Linked DNA regions of Psychrobacter arcticus 273-4. The protein of the gene in region 3 interacts with the protein of the main gene of each other region in a pairwise test. Links are inferred from orthologs where the notes say so. Each region holds a gene or a part of one and is shown on either strand. Other genes may lie near its edges.

Evidence for each region.
Region 1: the proteins of ftsZ (region 3) and PSYC_RS02530 interact in binary tests that used the Escherichia coli proteins (3 or more experiments, as listed by UniProt). The link is inferred for Psychrobacter arcticus 273-4 from one-to-one orthologs.
Region 2: the proteins of ftsZ (region 3) and rlmN interact in binary tests that used the Escherichia coli proteins (3 or more experiments, as listed by UniProt). The link is inferred for Psychrobacter arcticus 273-4 from one-to-one orthologs.

What each region holds. Positions count from the first base shown.
Region 1 is NC_007204.1:587,214-593,007, forward strand. What follows is about bases 1,542-4,499. They hold PSYC_RS02530 (rod shape-determining protein), read left to right. Parts: upstream 1,542-2,485; coding sequence 2,486-3,514; downstream 3,515-4,499. Other genes in these bases: gatC (Asp-tRNA(Asn)/Glu-tRNA(Gln) amidotransferase subunit GatC), read right to left, coding at 1,542-1,772; mreC (rod shape-determining protein MreC), read left to right, coding at 3,772-4,499. In the rest of the region: Asp-tRNA(Asn)/Glu-tRNA(Gln) amidotransferase subunit GatA, read right to left, coding at 1-1,392; more of gatC, read right to left, coding at 1,458-1,541; more of mreC, read left to right, coding at 4,500-4,632; rod shape-determining protein MreD, read left to right, coding at 4,780-5,265; PSYC_RS02545 (Maf family protein), read left to right, coding at 5,405-5,794. UniProt on the Escherichia coli protein: Forms membrane-associated dynamic filaments that are essential for cell shape determination. Acts by regulating cell wall synthesis and cell elongation, and thus cell shape.
Region 2 is NC_007204.1:805,955-811,671, reverse strand. The notes cover bases 2,772-5,652. They hold rlmN (23S rRNA (adenine(2503)-C(2))-methyltransferase RlmN), read right to left. Parts: upstream 4,887-5,652; coding sequence 3,657-4,886; downstream 2,772-3,656. Other genes in these bases: ndk (nucleoside-diphosphate kinase), read right to left, coding at 5,364-5,652; pilW (type IV pilus biogenesis/stability protein PilW), read right to left, coding at 2,772-3,157. Outside these bases: hisS (histidine--tRNA ligase), read right to left, coding at 1-133; ispG (flavodoxin-dependent (E)-4-hydroxy-3-methylbut-2-enyl-diphosphate synthase), read right to left, coding at 198-1,313; PSYC_RS03560 (helix-turn-helix domain-containing protein), read right to left, coding at 1,413-2,228; more of pilW, read right to left, coding at 2,225-2,771; more of ndk, read right to left, coding at 5,653-5,717.
Region 3 is NC_007204.1:2,146,799-2,152,530, forward strand. Bases 1,478-4,373 are described here. They hold ftsZ (cell division protein FtsZ), read right to left. Parts: upstream 3,576-4,373; coding sequence 2,379-3,575; downstream 1,478-2,378. Other genes in these bases: lpxC (UDP-3-O-acyl-N-acetylglucosamine deacetylase), read right to left, coding at 1,478-1,901; ftsA (cell division protein FtsA), read right to left, coding at 3,821-4,373. In the rest of the region: PSYC_RS09025 (DciA family protein), read left to right, coding at 170-685; more of lpxC, read right to left, coding at 984-1,477; more of ftsA, read right to left, coding at 4,374-5,113; PSYC_RS09045 (cell division protein FtsQ/DivIB), read right to left, coding at 5,266-5,732. UniProt on the Escherichia coli protein: Essential cell division protein that forms a contractile ring structure (Z ring) at the future cell division site. The regulation of the ring assembly controls the timing and the location of cell division.

The DNA.
Region 1 (5,794 bases), 1.6 Mb from region 3 along the record:
AATCAATTGCAAACCAATAGGTAAGCCTGCTGAGGTTAAACCAACCGGCTGACTAAGCGCAGGTAGACCCGCTAAGTTGACACCAATGGTATAAACATCACCCAAATACATCGTTGCAGGATCGAGGTCTTCACCAAGTTTATAAGCCGCTGTTGGTGCGGTTGGACTGGCGATCACATCACAATTGGCAAAGGCATCTTCGAAGTCTTTGACGATGAGGCGGCGAACTTTTTGTGCTTTGATGTAATAAGCGTCAAAGTAACCAGCGGATAGCGCATAAGTACCTGACAAAATACGGCGCTGTACTTCAGGACCAAAGCCTTCAGAACGCGAACGCGTGTATAAGTCAATCAAGTCTTTTGGGTTTTCACAGCGATACCCAAAGCGTACACCATCGAAGCGTGATAGGTTCGATGATGCTTCAGCCGGTGCCAGCATATAGTAAGTGGCAAGAGTAATCTCTGGATCAGTGATAGTCACCTCTACAATGGTCGCGCCAAGCTCTTCGTATTTCTTTAACGCTGCACGAGCCGCTTGTTCGACTTCAGTATCAAGTCCTTTACTAAAGTATTCTTTAGCAACACCAATACGCAAGCCGGCAAACGGTTTATCACCAGCGCTGGCAGCAGCGTCATTTAAATCTTGTACATAATCAGGCATGTCGTATTTGATAGAAGTGGCATCGCGTGGGTCATGACCAATCATTGGTTGTAACAGATAGGCACAGTCCATGGCACTACGTCCCATACTACCGGCTTGATCAAGACTGGAGGCATAAGCAATCATACCGAAGCGAGAGACGCGACCATAAGTAGGTTTGATACCGGTTAAGCCGCAAAATGAGGCAGGCTGACGAATTGAGCCACCAGTATCACTGCCCGTAGCGACTGGTACAAATCCCGCCGCCACTGCTGCTGCACTACCGCCTGATGAGCCACCAGGCACGTGTCCTATGTTCCAAGGGTTGTGCACAGCACCGTAATATGAGCTTTCGTTGTCCGAGCCCATGGCAAACTCATCCATATTGAGCTTACCAAGACTGATCATGCCCGCTTTATCGATGTTAGTGACGATGGTCGCATCATAAGGAGAGATAAAGTTGTGCAGCATCTTAGAACCGCAGGTGGTCAATACGCCTTGGGTACAAAAAATGTCTTTATGCGCCATTGGCACGCCAAGTAATGGTCGCTTATCACCTTGCACGCGCATCTCGTCCGCCGCTTTTGCTTGTGTGCGTGCTGTCTCAGAGGTATGAGTGATAAAACTGTTAATCTTACTATCAAGGGCGTTGATACGTTTGATATAGTGGTCAGTCAGCTCAAGGCTGCTAAATTGTTTGTCTTGCAGACCAGTAATGAGCTGCTGGGTACTTAAGAGATGAAGTTCAGACATAAGGTGTCGTCCGTCAAAATGTTAATAGCATAAAATAAGATAAGAATTCAGAGAGCGACAGCCGCCTATTCAATCACTTGCGGTACCAAATACAAGCCATCTTCCACGGCAGGGGCGACCGATTGATTGCGCTCGCGGTTAATATCGTGTTTGGCGACATCAGCACGCAGGTCTTGACAGGCTTCATGAATATTCGATAAAGGTTTGATGTCAGTGGTATCAACATTGCCAAGCGTATTCATCAGCTTTAATATTTTGGTAATATCAGCAGCGTAGCTATCGGCAGTATTTTCATCGACACCTAAACGGGCAAGGTTGGCAACTTCTAAGATTTCTTCACGGCTGACAGTGTTGTCAGACGTTAATGGTTGCTGTGACATAGTGTCTCCAGTTACGGACAGTTTTTGTTAAAGTAGAATATGACTAAAACAGATAAGCGCTAAAATAAGCGACTTATATAAAGATGTAGGTATACAGTGGGTTTATTATAAAGCATCTGACCGAAGTTTACAGAGCAGGACACTTGATTGCGGCACAATCTTTACTCAGATCGTTACTCAAAGCGGCTTTACTAAGTACTCCTTTACTAAGTACTCCTTTACTAAGTACTCCTTTATTAAAAAAGGATTAACCAGATAACCGATTTCGTAAAGTTGACCGGATAGTAAAAAATTGACTGTCAATTACACCCCATTCAATGACGAAATACGTTACAGTGGGTAGCTGCTGCTAAGCAAATCATCAAGCAAAGTACTTAGTAAATATTATAAGACGCTAGCTGCTTGTTAATGATTGAATTAAAGGGTGTTTCATTAAAGCGGCTGGTATGGTCTGTGATTTCAAACTTTGTAACAACTTTTAGCGAATAAGAGTGAAATCCTAGCGTACTGATGCAAATATCTGTGTTTTTTTTGAGCCAAATCGGTATAATTTAGCTCAGTTTTTTCATTTCATCATTATAGCTTCGGTTTGACTTGTTACGATGATAAACTCTCGCCACAGGTAATGTCTAAAGACGACCTGCTCAACACTGACCAGTAACCCCTCAGTCACTCTCATTCGCCTCATTTGTAATGCGCTGGAAATATTAGTCATGAACCTGTTTGGATTTTTATCAAATAATATCGCAATCGACCTCGGTACTGCGAACACCCTTATTTTTATTCCTGGTAAAGGCGTGGTGCTCGATGAGCCTACGGTGGTCGCGCTTCGAAGTAATCGCACACAGAACCCTACCGTTGCTGCTGTTGGTATTGATGCCAAGCAGATGCTGGGTCGTACACCTGCCAATATTACTGCTATCCGCCCATTAAAAGACGGTGTAATTGCTGACTTTGAAGTGACGCAAAAAATGCTTAAGTATTTTATCGCCAAGGTAAAAGCCAAGCGTTTTATGGCACAGCCTAACGTGGTGGTTTGCGTTCCTTGTAAATCCACCCTTGTTGAGCGTAAAGCGATTCGTGAAGCAGTATCGTCAGCGGGTGCTAGCAAGGTATTGCTATTAGAAGAGCCAATGGCAGCAGCGATTGGTGCTGGCATGCCGGTTCATGAAGCTAGTGGTTCAATGGTCGTTGATATCGGTGGTGGCACTACTGAGATTGCCGTTATCGCCTTGTCAGGCTGTGTCTATGCTGAATCTATCCGTATCGGTGGCGATATGTTTGATGAAGCCATCATTACTCATGTGCGCCGTACTCATGGCTGCGTGATTGGTGAAACCACGGCTGAGCGTATTAAAAAAGAAGTAGGATCTGCTCTAAATGAAGATAGCCAGTTAGAAGTAGAAGTGCGTGGACGCAGCATGGCAGAAGGGGTGCCAAAGAGCTTTACTGTCAATTCAGAAGAAGTACAAAAAGCTTTGAGTGATCCGTTAAGTGGTATCGTCAGCGCGGTCAAAGCGGCACTTGAGCAGACGCCACCTGAGCTATCATCAGACATCGCTGAGCGTGGTATTGTCTTGACCGGTGGTGGCGCATTGCTCCGTGATTTGGACAAACTTATTTCAAGAGAAACAGGTCTGCCAGTGACAGTCGCTGAAGATCCATTGACTTGTGTGAGTCGTGGCGGCGGCATTGCGCTTGATTTTATCAATAACAAAAGCCTAAATATGATTTTTGTATAAATCATTGTTTATCAAGCATTGTTTATCAAGCATTGTTATATCGGCAATGTTAGATAAGGCTGAAGTTAAAGATAAATAGGTATGAAAAAAGGTGGATGAATAACATTAAAGGTAGCCAATAAGGTTGCCTTTAATGTTGTTAATAAAAGCTATCTATCGCTAATAGATACTTAGCATTTTTTGATACAATCATCTTTTATATAGTGCTATTCAGTGCTGGCAACTGCTCACATTAAAACCTCTACATTAGACGAACTATGACTCCAAGTATTTTTGCTCGCCAGCCACTCGTGCTTCGTATGACTGCTGTTTTATTGATAGTGGCATTGATACTGATGTGGTTTGATAGCAAAAATCCAGAATGGTTCAATCCTATACGCTCAAGCAGCCACGCCGCGATGCAGCCTATTTATGAGCTGTCATTGCTACCCAGTTATGCCAAACACTGGTCAAGCGGTAGTCTGCAATCAAAAGAAGCGCTGCGCCGCGAAAATATGCAGCTCAAATCGCAGCTTATTCACGCCCAAGCCAAATTACAGCAGCAAGATTATATCTTGGCGCAAAACGCCCGTTTGCAAGGTATTCTATCGACCACGAGTCCAGAGCAATTTGATTTAAACTTGGCACAAGTGATTGGTACCGACACCAATCTTTTGCGTCAAATTGTGGTATTGAATAAAGGTGCTCAAGATGGGGTGCAAGTTGGACAAACAGTCATCGATGAAGACGGCATCTTAGGGCAGATTATTAATGTCTATCCTAATACCAGCCGTTTATTACTAATTACTGATGAGCGGCAGTCCGTCGCCGTTACTGTCAAGCGGACTGGTCAGCGCGCTATTGTCACTGGTCAAGGCATACCTACCTCATTGAGCCTTGAGTATGTTTTTAAAACCTCAGATGTGCGTGTCGGTGATGAACTGGTATCATCTGGATTAGGTGAGCGTATCCCTGCAGGCTATCGCGTTGGTCGTATCGCGCATATTGAAGACACGCAAGCAGATAATTTTAGAAGTATTAAAGTCACTCCTGCGGCAAACTTTGTTAATAATGCTTATGTGCTGATATTGCAAGACAAGCTGGCTAATAAAGATAATATTGGCATCACTGAGCCTTAATAATAATTATTCGAAATAATAATTGTCCGATATTTAGCCGTCATCTCATTTAAGCGCGCTGTTTTGTTTTACGCCTCGTTTTTTATTCCCTGCAATGCTCAATTTATCATTAAGTAGCTGCTAAACATCCGCCAAAGGTAAGTATTCATGGCATATCCTGATTCTGATCATGCAAATGGGCTGCTGCATGCCGTGATTGTACTGAGTTTTATTATTGCCTCATCGCTCAGTGTTTATCCATTAAGCCCTAGTATGGCCACATTGCGTCCTATGATCATGATCATGATACTGATTTATTGGTTATTATTTCAGCCACGTTATGTGGGCATTTTTAGCGCCTTTACCATTGGCCTTATTGCTGATTTACTGATGGATACTCATTTAGGACAACAAGCTTTTTCTGCTGTGGTAGTGGCGCTCATGATAAAGGTCACCAGTATTTATATCAGACAGCTAAACACGGTTAGTGCATGGATAATAGCCAGTTTGGGATTGTTTGTGTTTCAAGCGAGTTTATGGATGCTACAGATGTTTGTGCAAAATGTCTTTGTTGCCCAATCTACTTTTTCTTTATTGATGAGCATCATCAGTTGGCCATTGGTGCTTTTGACGTTACGAAAATTTGTACGCTAATCAGGGTAGTTATTGCAGCGATTATCAACACAAGTATTTTAATTAAAAATGATTTTTACAAGCATCTACTATAAACGACGCTCGTTTACTTTGGGCTAAGCCTATCAATACCCAATTTTTATACAATAAGAGAGTAGCCATGGATATCATCTTAGCATCTGGCTCGCCGCGTCGTCGCGAGTTACTAAGTAGAGCGCAACTAGAGTTTACTATTATCAGCGTCGATATCGATGAAACGCCTTATCAGGATGAGTTGCCCAAAGACTATATTGTCCGTATGGTCGCCGCTAAAGCAGAGGCAGCAGCCACGCAGCTAAATATACAGTTAAAGAATAATGAAGCTCACTCATCTAAGTCACTCCTATCTCAGCCCATTATTTTATTGACCTCTGATACGATTGGCGTATTACCAGATGGCAAAACAGTCTTGATCAAACCAAGCAATCGCGAAGATGCTTATCATATGTGGCAGCAAATGTCTGATAGCACTCATGAGGTATGGACGGCTGTACAAGCGACGCAACTCTCA
Region 2 (5,717 bases), 1.3 Mb from region 3 along the record:
GCTCAACGATAGGCAAGCGAATATGCTCATAACCGTATCTGCCTAGCACATCAGCCAATATTGACTCTAAATACAGCCATTTTGCAGACTGTGCAGGCAAAATATCATTAAACCCTTTAATCGCTTTAATCATGGTTCGGTCGTGTCCTTTAAATTTTAACAAACAGCTCTATAATTTTTATTGGTAAAACATTTTATTATCTAACGCGAATAATCTCATTTTCACGTTTTTTCGCCAATTCTTCTGCATGAGCGCGTACCATCCCTTCTATCTCATCGACCAAATTATCGGTATCAATCAGATGGCTTTTTTCGCCCATACGGTAGACCAGCGATTTTGGTGCAGCACCAACGATACCGATATCGGCTTCTTTTGCTTCACCCGGACCATTTACTTTGCAGCCAATCACTGACAAATTCATTGGCTCACGAATGTCTTCTAAACGCGACTCTAACGCGGTCATTACTCTAATTACGTCAAACTCTTGGCGTGAGCAGCTTGGGCAAGCAATAAAGTTGACACCATTAGAGCGAATATTGAGTGATTTTAAGATATCAAAACCAATTTTAATCTCTTCTTCTGGCTCGGCTGCCAAGGAAATACGAATCGTATCCCCAATACCGTCCAATAATAAACCACCAAGCGCGATGGCAGATTTGACCGAACCAGTACGATAGACACCGGCTTCCGTAACGCCTAAATGCAGCGGATTATCAATCTGTGCTGAGATCAGACGGTACGCATCCATGGTCAAAAACACATTGCTGGCTTTGACAGACACTTTATATTGATCAAAATTAAGGCGCTCTAATATATCAATATGACGCATTGCTGATTCCAGCATTGCTGCACCATTTGGCTCTTTATACTTACGCTGAATGTCTTTTTCTAAAGAGCCAGCATTGACGCCGATACGAATAGGAATATTATAGTGCTTGGCACAGGCAACGACTTCACGTACTTTGGCGTCGCTACCGATATTGCCTGGGTTAATACGCAGACAATCTGCGCCCGCTGCCGCAACCGCTAAAGCAATTTTGTGGTCAAAATGCACATCCGCTATCAAGGGTACGCTGACCAATTTGCGAATTTCACCAAATGCTTTAACGGTATCCATCGTCGGGGTAGAGACGCGCATCAAATCAGCGCCTGCTTCAACACAGCGCTCAATTTGGGCAACAGTCGCTGCCACATCGCAGGTATCGGTATTGGTCATACTTTGCACACTAATCGGCGCATCACCACCAATCGCGACATCACCGACATATATTTTCTTAGTAAGACGACGATTAATAGGCGCTGACGTTGACATAGACAAACCCTTTCATGAAAGCAGTAAGAACGAGAATAACCATAAAACTGAAGGTAATAATAAACAATATTCGCTTTGAAAAATAAATCAGTTAATAAATTAAGGCGCCAATTCAAAACTGGCTTGGCGACCATTTGCGTAGCTGTTTAAAGCGACGGATTGCTGATTAAGCATCAGGCGCACGTTATTGATATTATCGATCTGTACATTAAACGGTGGCATACCTGATAATTGATAATCACCCGCATTTTGCGAGCCCGCTATCAAGCTGCTACCGGTAGCGTCTGTAATAGTGACCACAGCAGCAGCAGTCAGCTTAACATCTAAAGTGGCGGGGGCAACGTCACCACCGCCTAAGTTTAGTGCTGAACCTGAAGCGCTAACCCCTGTAACATCGGTATTAATGGCGGCGCCTTGTGCTTGTTCTACTGCTGAGATATCTTCAGCGCTAGAGACAGGCGGCGCAGTGTTTTCCTTGCTCGCATTACTGACCATACGGAATAGGAAAATCGCTAAAATAACGACACCGATGACGGCGATGATAAGCAGCGGATTGAAGCGAATGCGACTGTGTGTATCACGCTGTAGCGTGCCCATCGGACGCAGTAGCGACTGAGTATTACTGGCTGAACGCGATTTTAGCTCATTTGGGTATGCCGCATCAAAGCTACTGGCTATTCTTACTGGGTCGAGACCCAAATATTTGGCATAGTTAATCGCAAAACCGCGTGCAAACGCCACTTGCGGCAAGTCAGAAAAATCTTCGTTTTCTAACGCTTGCAGATGACGTTTTAAAATAAACAATTCATTTGCCGCGTCGTCCAAGCTAACTTGCTTAGCTTTGCGAGCTTGCTGCAACATGGCACCAAATGATCCCTGCGCGTTAAAGTTAGTGTTTGATAATGGGGTGGTCATTTCCATGGTGCCTCTGGATTGTTAAGCCAAGTCTTTAGTTGTTTTGCTTCATCACTTAATGGATAAGCGGATAAAAGTTGCTGTGCCAATTGTTGGCGTGTCTCGATGTTTTTTTGCGCTGCCGCCAATTTGATACCTTGTAGTAGCAAGCGTGGACTAACGCCCTGCCCTTGCAGCAATATCAAGGTCTCATCATAGAGTCTTTGTGCTTGCTGAAAACGCTGCTGCTCAAGTAGTAAGTCAACCATCTCAATATGCGCAATGATGCTGTTTCGATTGCCATCTAAAGCCCGTAAAAAAGCCTTTTCCGCGGCAGGATGATCCTTTAGTTGAAGGTAGGTACGACCTAAGTTTTCTAACGCACCAATACGGCCTTCATAGCCAAGGGCAGCGCCTGCTATTTCGAACTGCTCTGCTGCCTCTTTGTAACGCTTCATCTGCGACAAATACACGCCATAATTGTTGTGTGCTTGATCAAAATCTTTATCAAGCACAATGGCTTTTTTAAAAAATTGTTCGGCTTTTTCAAGATTAAGGCGGCTACCCTCTTGCTGCAACAAAACACCCATCATATCATAGGCCGGCGCATGACGGCTATCGGCAGCAAAGGCTTTTTCGAGCTGTCTTTGGGCAGCATCGAGCTCGTTTTTGCGGATATATTGTGCAGCAAGTGTCGTTCGAACGCGAGCAATTTCTTGCTGATCCAATTGACGATTGTCATTGGGTTGCGTTGAGGTTTGATAAAGCGTGCCCGTTATTAAATCATTGGTTGGCGTGCTTTGACAACCAGAAATCAATAAAGCGCTTAACGTGCTGGCAAGCCATATACCTTGAGCACTTTTTCTAACAAAAACGGTAGCGCCCAACTGCCTCACTGAATGAGAAAGAGAGGTTTGATATTTGAACTGACAAGAATTTTTAGAAGTCATTATGGTCGCCATCATAAAACTGTGAGTCAATGCGTTCGATCATCGAGGCATCAGTTTAATAGATTTAGCCTCCATAAGTACAATTTAGTTGTCATTAATTGTCTCACTCCCTCAGTACTAGCATTGGCGACTACATTTTATTACCATTGTGATGCAAAAAAGACAGCTAAACATAGTCCGTCTGCAATACTAGAAATAATATTATAGTAACGCGTTACTGCTATAAATTTTTCTTGTTTGCTTGCTTGCTGCTGCCTGCATAGTAGAGGCTACAAAAAATACTATAGTAGGATTCTTTTTAATACGCGACTCTCAACTTAATATGGGCTATCGTAGGCTGGTGCTTTTAGCCCAGTCAATCGTAACAATTTGCCAAAAACGCTGGGCTAAAGCCACAGCCTACGCCAAAAATTATGATAGTTGAGAGTGGGGTTTTTTAATACATTAATTCATCTATAGCTACGTTAGATAGCTATAGCAGTCATTTTTATTAACCTAATCAACTATTTTCGCGGTCTTTAATACTTTGCTGCCAAGCGGCTGAGCGACGTGTTCTATCGGCTACCTGCCCAACCAATTGCCCACAAGCGGCATCAATGTCATCACCGCGCGTTTGGCGAATGGTACAAACAAAACCTGCTTCACTTAATATGTTGCTAAAGGCATGAATGCGATTGTTACTCGACTTATCATAATTTGCATGTGGGAATGGGTTAAACGGTATCAAGTTAATCTTACTTGGCAAATCACCCAATAAGGCAACCAGTTGCTCAGCATGCTCATTACTATCATTGACACCGTCTAACATGACATATTCGATCGTCACATGTTTTTTATGGCGCGGGTTCACGTCAAAGACGTAATTTCTCGCCGCTGCCATTAACTGCTCTAACGGATATTTTTTGTTAATCGGTACCAATTCATTACGCAGCTCATCATTTGGCGCGTGTAATGAAATCGCTAAAGCGACGTCCAGCTCTTTTGCCAACTCATACATTTTTGGCACCACACCTGAGGTAGATAGAGTGACACGGCGCTTTGATAAACCATAGGCATGATCACTGAGCATCAACTCCATTGAGCTGACAACGGGACGATAGTTTAATAACGGCTCACCCATGCCCATCATGACCACATTGGTGACATTATTTTCCCATAAACTATGGTCAATATTCTCTAAGCTGTCGTTTTCATCGCTCATATAAGAAGCATTGGCCACCCATAATTGTCCGAGAATCTCAGCCGCCGTTAAATCGCGCTCAAAGCCCTGCTTGCCCGTACTACAGAAGCTACAGTCCAGCGCACAGCCGACTTGCGAGGAGATACACAAGGTTTTGCGACCATTTAACTTACTGTCATCTGCCGGAATCAATACCGTCTCAACCAATGAGCCGCCAGTCACTTCAAATACCCATTTGCGCGTACCATCATCACTATATTGGCGATGGATAACCTTTGGTGGTATCACACAGGCATTGGCTGATAACTTATCTCGCAAAGACTTACTTAAATTGGTCATTTGCTCAAAATCTGTCACCCCTTGCTGATATATCCACTTAATGACTTGCGTCGAGCGGAACGGCTTTTCGCCAATACTCTTAAAGTAATCCGCCAATTGTGCTTGTGTCATGCCTAGTAGATTGGTTTTTGCCTGCGCCTCGTCTACCAATTTTATGCTGTTAGCAGTTTTGGCTGGGAGATATTGGACAGGGGTTTGGACAGTCGACATAATAAATAACCTTTTTGCATTTTTTGATATAAGCGATGCAATTGTTGAGATGGGCGTTGCTAGACATACTTAATGTATGAGTGCATGAGCAATCCGTTATGAGTGCATTTTTTATCAGAAATTGATAGAAACATACTGATAAAGGATTGATAACGCTAAGTAAAACCAATAATGAGGGAGAAAAGTTAAAATTTCAATGCATAGTTAGACTATAATTGATCCACTTTTAAAAGAGTGCAGCGCTACTGGGGTTAATTATTCGCAGCCTCTGTCTGCGTAGGCACAGCAAGCAAGAAAAATTAACCCCAGTAGTGCTTTATAACATCTGTATTTCTTTTACTTAGGACTGACTATATTATAATAGCTAAAACGGCTTATACCAAAAGATATAAGCCGTCTCGTTACACTAATAATTAATCAGCGCTATTATTATGGATAACAGTGGCTGTTAATAAAATCTGTTAATAAAAGCTGCTATTAACGCGTACGTGCACAAACTTCTTCTTCATTGAAGAAGTAGCTGATTTCACGTGCTGCTGATTCTGCTGAATCTGAACCATGAACAGCGTTTTCATCGATGCTGCTAGCAAAATCAGCACGGATAGTGCCTTCAGCTGCGTCTTTTGGGTTAGTAGCGCCCATGATTTCACGATGCTTAGCGATAGCATTTTCGCCTTCTAGTACTGATACCAATACTGGACCTGACATCATGAAAGATTTTAGGTCGTTATAAAATGGACGCTCAGCGTGCTCAGCGTAAAAACCGCCCGCTTTTTCATCATCTAGTTGCATCATTTTAGCCGCAACAATTTTTAGACCTGATTTTTCAAA
Region 3 (5,732 bases):
TTTAGTACAATCGCTCTTTTACTTCTTAAGTAGATGATGCTGATATCATTAGCAGCGTAATCATCTACTATATAAATCGTTTGCTATGTCATACCTTGCTTTGAAAATGAGCGTTTAGAGTATGTTTATTATGAATATCGATTTTTCACCTGTTAGATGAGTCATTACGATGTCCAAAAAAAACCCTAACCGCCTTGCTACTCTCATCGATCATCAAGCTTTTGCTGGTAGTGCGCTACCTCAAAGCCTATCTGATAGTATGCGTTTATATGTACAAGCGACCACTGAAATAAAAGCGCTTTTAGTAGATTGTCTACCTGAGGAAATCCTCAATAGCTGCTGGGTCGTAGGCTTAACGTCTGAACAACTGACACTCAGTGTCGAGTCGGTAACTGCTGCCAATCATATTCGCTATTTACAGAGCGCGTATTTGCAGGTGTTAACAGAGCAGTCAATTACATTTAAACAACTCAAGCAAATTCGCGTCGTCGTAGCCAAGAAATCTGCCGATAATCATTATTCTAAATCATCATCAGCCTTGTCAGAATCACGCTCAATGTCCGTTAAAGCCCATGAAAATCAGGCTCTTAGCCAAAACACAAAGCGGACTATAGCACAGACAGCAGAGCATGTCACCACTGATGAAAACCTCAAAAAAGCACTCTTGCGCCTCATAAATTCGTAAAAAACCCCTACAAATAATGTAAAGTTATGTAAATTAATCCAGTAAATGACACGGTTCAGGCTAGGTTTTTGTAATTTCAAAAACAAAAAAAATCATCTGTCAGTGTCATTCACATTGTGAACATCACTAACAGATGATTTTGCTATTCGCTACAGCTTTTATCTCATCTACTGTACAGGTAACTAATCATAAAATAAAGAATTATACATCCACTTATACGAATATTATTTCGTCCCACCTATAACCATTTTATGTAATATTGCGTAAATGTTTCGATACTTCGTGTATATTCCTGTATTCATCCTTCGACAGTTATACCATTCAAAGGTAAATATTCGATAGGACATGTTACATTGTCATCAAAAGTTACAATTTCAAAGTTATTGTGGTCGGATAAAATCTCACGCACCAATAAATTATTTAAAGCGTGACCAGATTTATAAGCATTAAAACGACCTAGAATCGGATAGCCAATCAAATATAAATCACCAAGTGCATCTAGAATTTTATGACGGACAAATTCGTCATTAAAACGTAGACCTTCTTCATTCAAAATATTTGCTTCATCGATGACAATCGCATTGTCCATGCTGCCGCCTAATGCCAAATTGTTCTGACGCATGGCTTCAATATCACGTAAAAAACCAAAAGTACGTGCTGAGCTTAATTGTTCAATGAAGTTTTGTGTGGAAAACTGCAATTGGGCATGCTGAAAATCTTTATCAATCGCAGGATGGTCAAAATCAATCTCGAAATTCAGCTCAAATCCACTGTAAGGACGTAGCTCTGCCCATTTATCATCAACTTTGACACGTACAGTACGTACAATTCTAATGAACTTCTTTAAAGCATCTTGTTCACACAAACCTGCTTGTAATAACAATCCTACAAATGGCGCAGCACTGCCATCCATGATAGGTATCTCTGATGCTGATACACGAATTAGTAGATTATCAACACCAAGTCCTGCTATGGCACTGAGCAAATGCTCAACCGTACCGACACGGGTACCACCAAATACCAGATTGGATGACATCATGGTATCTTGTACCAAAAAGGCACTGGCAGGGATGGGTGTGCTGCCAACAATATCAGAACGCTCAAAGACGATTCCAGTATCAATTGGTTGCGGCTGAAACTCTAAATCAACAGGTTGACCACTATGAAGACCAGTACCTGTAACGGCGATTGCTGTTTTTATGGTTCGTTGGTTCATGACTGTCTTCTCACATATTTTGTTACAATTGCTATAGTGTAGCATTACCCGACCCCAGTTCGCTAGCGATAAAAAGCATTGATATACCTATCTCTTTGATTAATAACACTTATCGAAGCATTATTATCGATGACTCTCTAGTCGCAATAGCTGACAGATTGCTATGACATAGTGAGCTTTAAAGTGCTTTGTCTTCTAGAGTCGGTGAAAAGTAATATCGATACAACACGTACTACTGGTGCAAATTTTTCTTGCTTGCTGTGCCTACGCAGACAGAGGCTGCAAAAAATTACACCAGCAATACGGTAGCGACTTTAAAGTATTTCAACTATATACATAGGCCGGTTGGTAAATAGCAGATGTTATCAATAAGCACAAAAAAGCCAGCGTGAACTAACCCCCATAAGTTATGTCCAACTTATGGGAGTCAGTTCAAACGCTGGCTTTTTTAAAGAGCAATATTTAGATGAATGATATCTATTTGTTTTGCTGACGCTTTAGATAGTCTTGAATGCTATTGGTCTTGCTTTTAGTCTGTTCAGGCACCGTATTTGAGCGAATTGGGTTTTCTTGATACTGAGCTTGAGACTGTTTTTGACTGTTTAATGCACTGGTATGCAAGTTTGGGTCAACAGGTTGTGTACTGTTTACAGAAGGCACAGGCTGTTCTACTACTTCAGGCTCTTCACCAGCATTTTCATCCAAGGTTAAACCGGTTGCGATAACTGTAACGTGTAAATCGTCACCCATTTTCTCATCAATCACTGAGCCATAGAAGATATGCGCTTCATCGATATCAGTAATTTCTTCGACGATGACACTGATTTTGCTCATCTCATCTAAAGACAAAGATTCAGACGATATCACGTTGACGAGTAAGCCCTTGGCATTCTCTAGACGCAAATCATCAAGCAGTGGCGATCTAATGGCTTTTTCAGTGGCTTGACGCGCACGATCATCGCCACTGGCACGACCGATACCCATCATAGCATGACCCTTAGCGGTCATTGCTGTACGAATATCGTTAAAGTCAATGTTGATCATACCTTCGCTAGCGATAGTTTCAGCAATACCTTGAACCGCATGCAATAACACATCATCTGCTTTTTTAAAGGCATCTTGCATAGAGATGTTGCCGTAGACACTCATCAGCTTGTCATTTGGAATGGTAATGATAGAGTCAACAAAATTGGTAAGCTGCTCGATACCCGCTTTGGCAGCCTTGATACGTTTGCCGCCTTCAAATTTGAACGGCGTGGTGACTACGGCAACGGTCAATACTTCCATCTCTTTAGCAATACGCGCTACGACTGGTGCAGCACCCGTACCCGTACCACCGCCCATGCCGGCGGTGATAAAGACCATATCTGAATGCTCAAGTAAGGCACGAATCGCTTCTTCATCACTTTCTGCCGCTTCACGACCCACTTCTGGATTCGCCCCTGCGCCAAGCCCACGATTGGTTTTTGCGCCAAGTTGCAATTTATGCGGTGCGGTCAAACGATCAAGCGCCTGTTTGTCCGTATTCGCACAGACAAAAGTTACACCTCTAATCCCTTGCTGTACCATATGTTCAACTGCATTACCGCCGCCGCCGCCTACACCGAATACAGTGAAGCTTGCCTGGCCATTATTTTGAAGCTGATTATCATCAGGCATGGTGTATTTTGACATAAAAAAGTTTCTCCAGTTGCAGATAGCGTGATGGTCGATACGTGGTAACACACGCATATGGCGCGCTATCGACTTACTATATATAAATGTATTTGAATAAAACAGGGCCATGGCTTAAATAGTAATGCTTAACCAAGATATGCCGTCATTATACAGGGTATTGCTATTAATATTGTTGCTTGGTCTTGCTGACAAAACTCTTATCTGATGGTGGTATGTAGATTGTCAGTAGAATTACAGCGCAATTATAATATCTTTTTTAGTACACTGGCAAAACGTTGACCGGCACTTTGAAAAACGCCTGTGACGCGATTTTTTTGAATCGCCTCAGGCTCGCTTTTTTCACTGCGGCGAAACTGCTCGCTTTGACTATATAATAGTGTACCAAATGCCGTTTGATAAGCCCGATCATTAACCTGAAGATTCAGCTGCTTAAAGGATTCATCATTATCAAAATGATTGTAAGTACTAATCGCAGGGTGCGTGTTGGTCAATACCACTGGCATTTTTAGTAATTTTTTGGCAAAGGGTATCATGCCTTTAATAGCACTACCGCCGCCTGTGAGCACAATACCCTTATCAATATAGCCTAATAAGTCCGCTTCATGCAATTGGCGAACCACTTCAGTGAAAATCTGCACGTAACGGGCTTCAATAATACGAGCAAGGTTGTAGATACCAATGTTGATTTCATCACCTGACCCTTGCGGTTTAAACAGGAAAAATGAACTTGGATCTACACTATTGACATCAACTGTACCATGCGATTTTTTCAGCTTTTCAGCCTCTATCATCGAGATACCAACGTCTGCTGAAATATCCATCGTCACTTCATGACTGCCCGTTGCGATACAATGGGTAAAAATCAGCTTGTTTTCTTTATAAACACAAATACTTGTGGTGCTGGCACCTATATCCACTAAGCAAACGCCTTGTTGGCGCTCTTCGCTCATCAAGCTATATTCTGCACTGGTTACCGCATCGAACACAATATGATCAATACCAACATCACAGCTTTGCAATAGTTTTTGGATATTTTGACGACCAGCAACCGGCATCATCATCATGTGATACATCACAGCAATGTTGTGCGCCACCATGTCAATGGCATCATCAACCATAAACTCTTGGTTATCGATATAAATACCTTGCTGACAACAATGCATTAAATAATAATCAGATGACAAATCTTGCGATTTAGCGTTTGAGAGCGCTTGCACCATGTCTTTAGTACGGACGAATTCATCTTCTACTCTAACATCGCCAGCACTATTTTTGCTCAATAGCTCAGGAGTTGCCATCGTAAGCCATACACTATGCACGCGGCAGTTGGCGGTATCTTCCGCTTCTTGAATAGCCTGTTTGATAGCGCCCTGCAAACGTTCGCGATGCTTGATTTGACCTTGATAAAAATCGCTATTTTTAACTTGCCCCACACCCATAATACGGATGTCTTTTGCAGACACAACGCTACCAATAACGACATACACTGCCGTGGCACTTAAATGGACAACAACCAGATTTTCAGTATTTTTCATGGTACCAGACAAATTATCGCTAAACAGGAGAACAAATGATGTCTCCATTAAATCATTAAAATAAGGCTATTATCGTCTGATAATAGCGTATGTATACTCTGTATAAAAAATAAAGCAGACAAGTTTAGCGTGTTGGCTACTTTATATATTACTTATAGAGGTGTTTCGCTTGGGGGTTTTTCGTTTACGGGTGTCTCATTATCTTTTGGCGGCGCTATATTCCATGCAATCGTAAATCCGTTTTTGTAACGAAGATCTACCGACTGCATCTCATCACGGCGGTTTTTTAATTGATTACCCAATAGCTGGCTCAAATTCAGCAGCTTTTGTGCCGTATTTTCATTATCAACGATAATACGTAACCCATTATCAAAACGAATCAGCCACGTCATTCTTGGCGACAAAATGATATCTTCAACTTGTAAGCCAAGCGGCGCATACCAGTCATTGACTTGCTGCATCTGCTGCATAATGACTGGTGCCTGCGTCATATCACCTTGCAAAGTTGCAAAATCCTCTTGCGTTAAATCTCTACTATCAGCAGGGACAAACACATTGCCTGTTGCATCTACTAAACGCTCAGTACCAAAATTTGCCACTGCCTGCTTAGGCAATACCG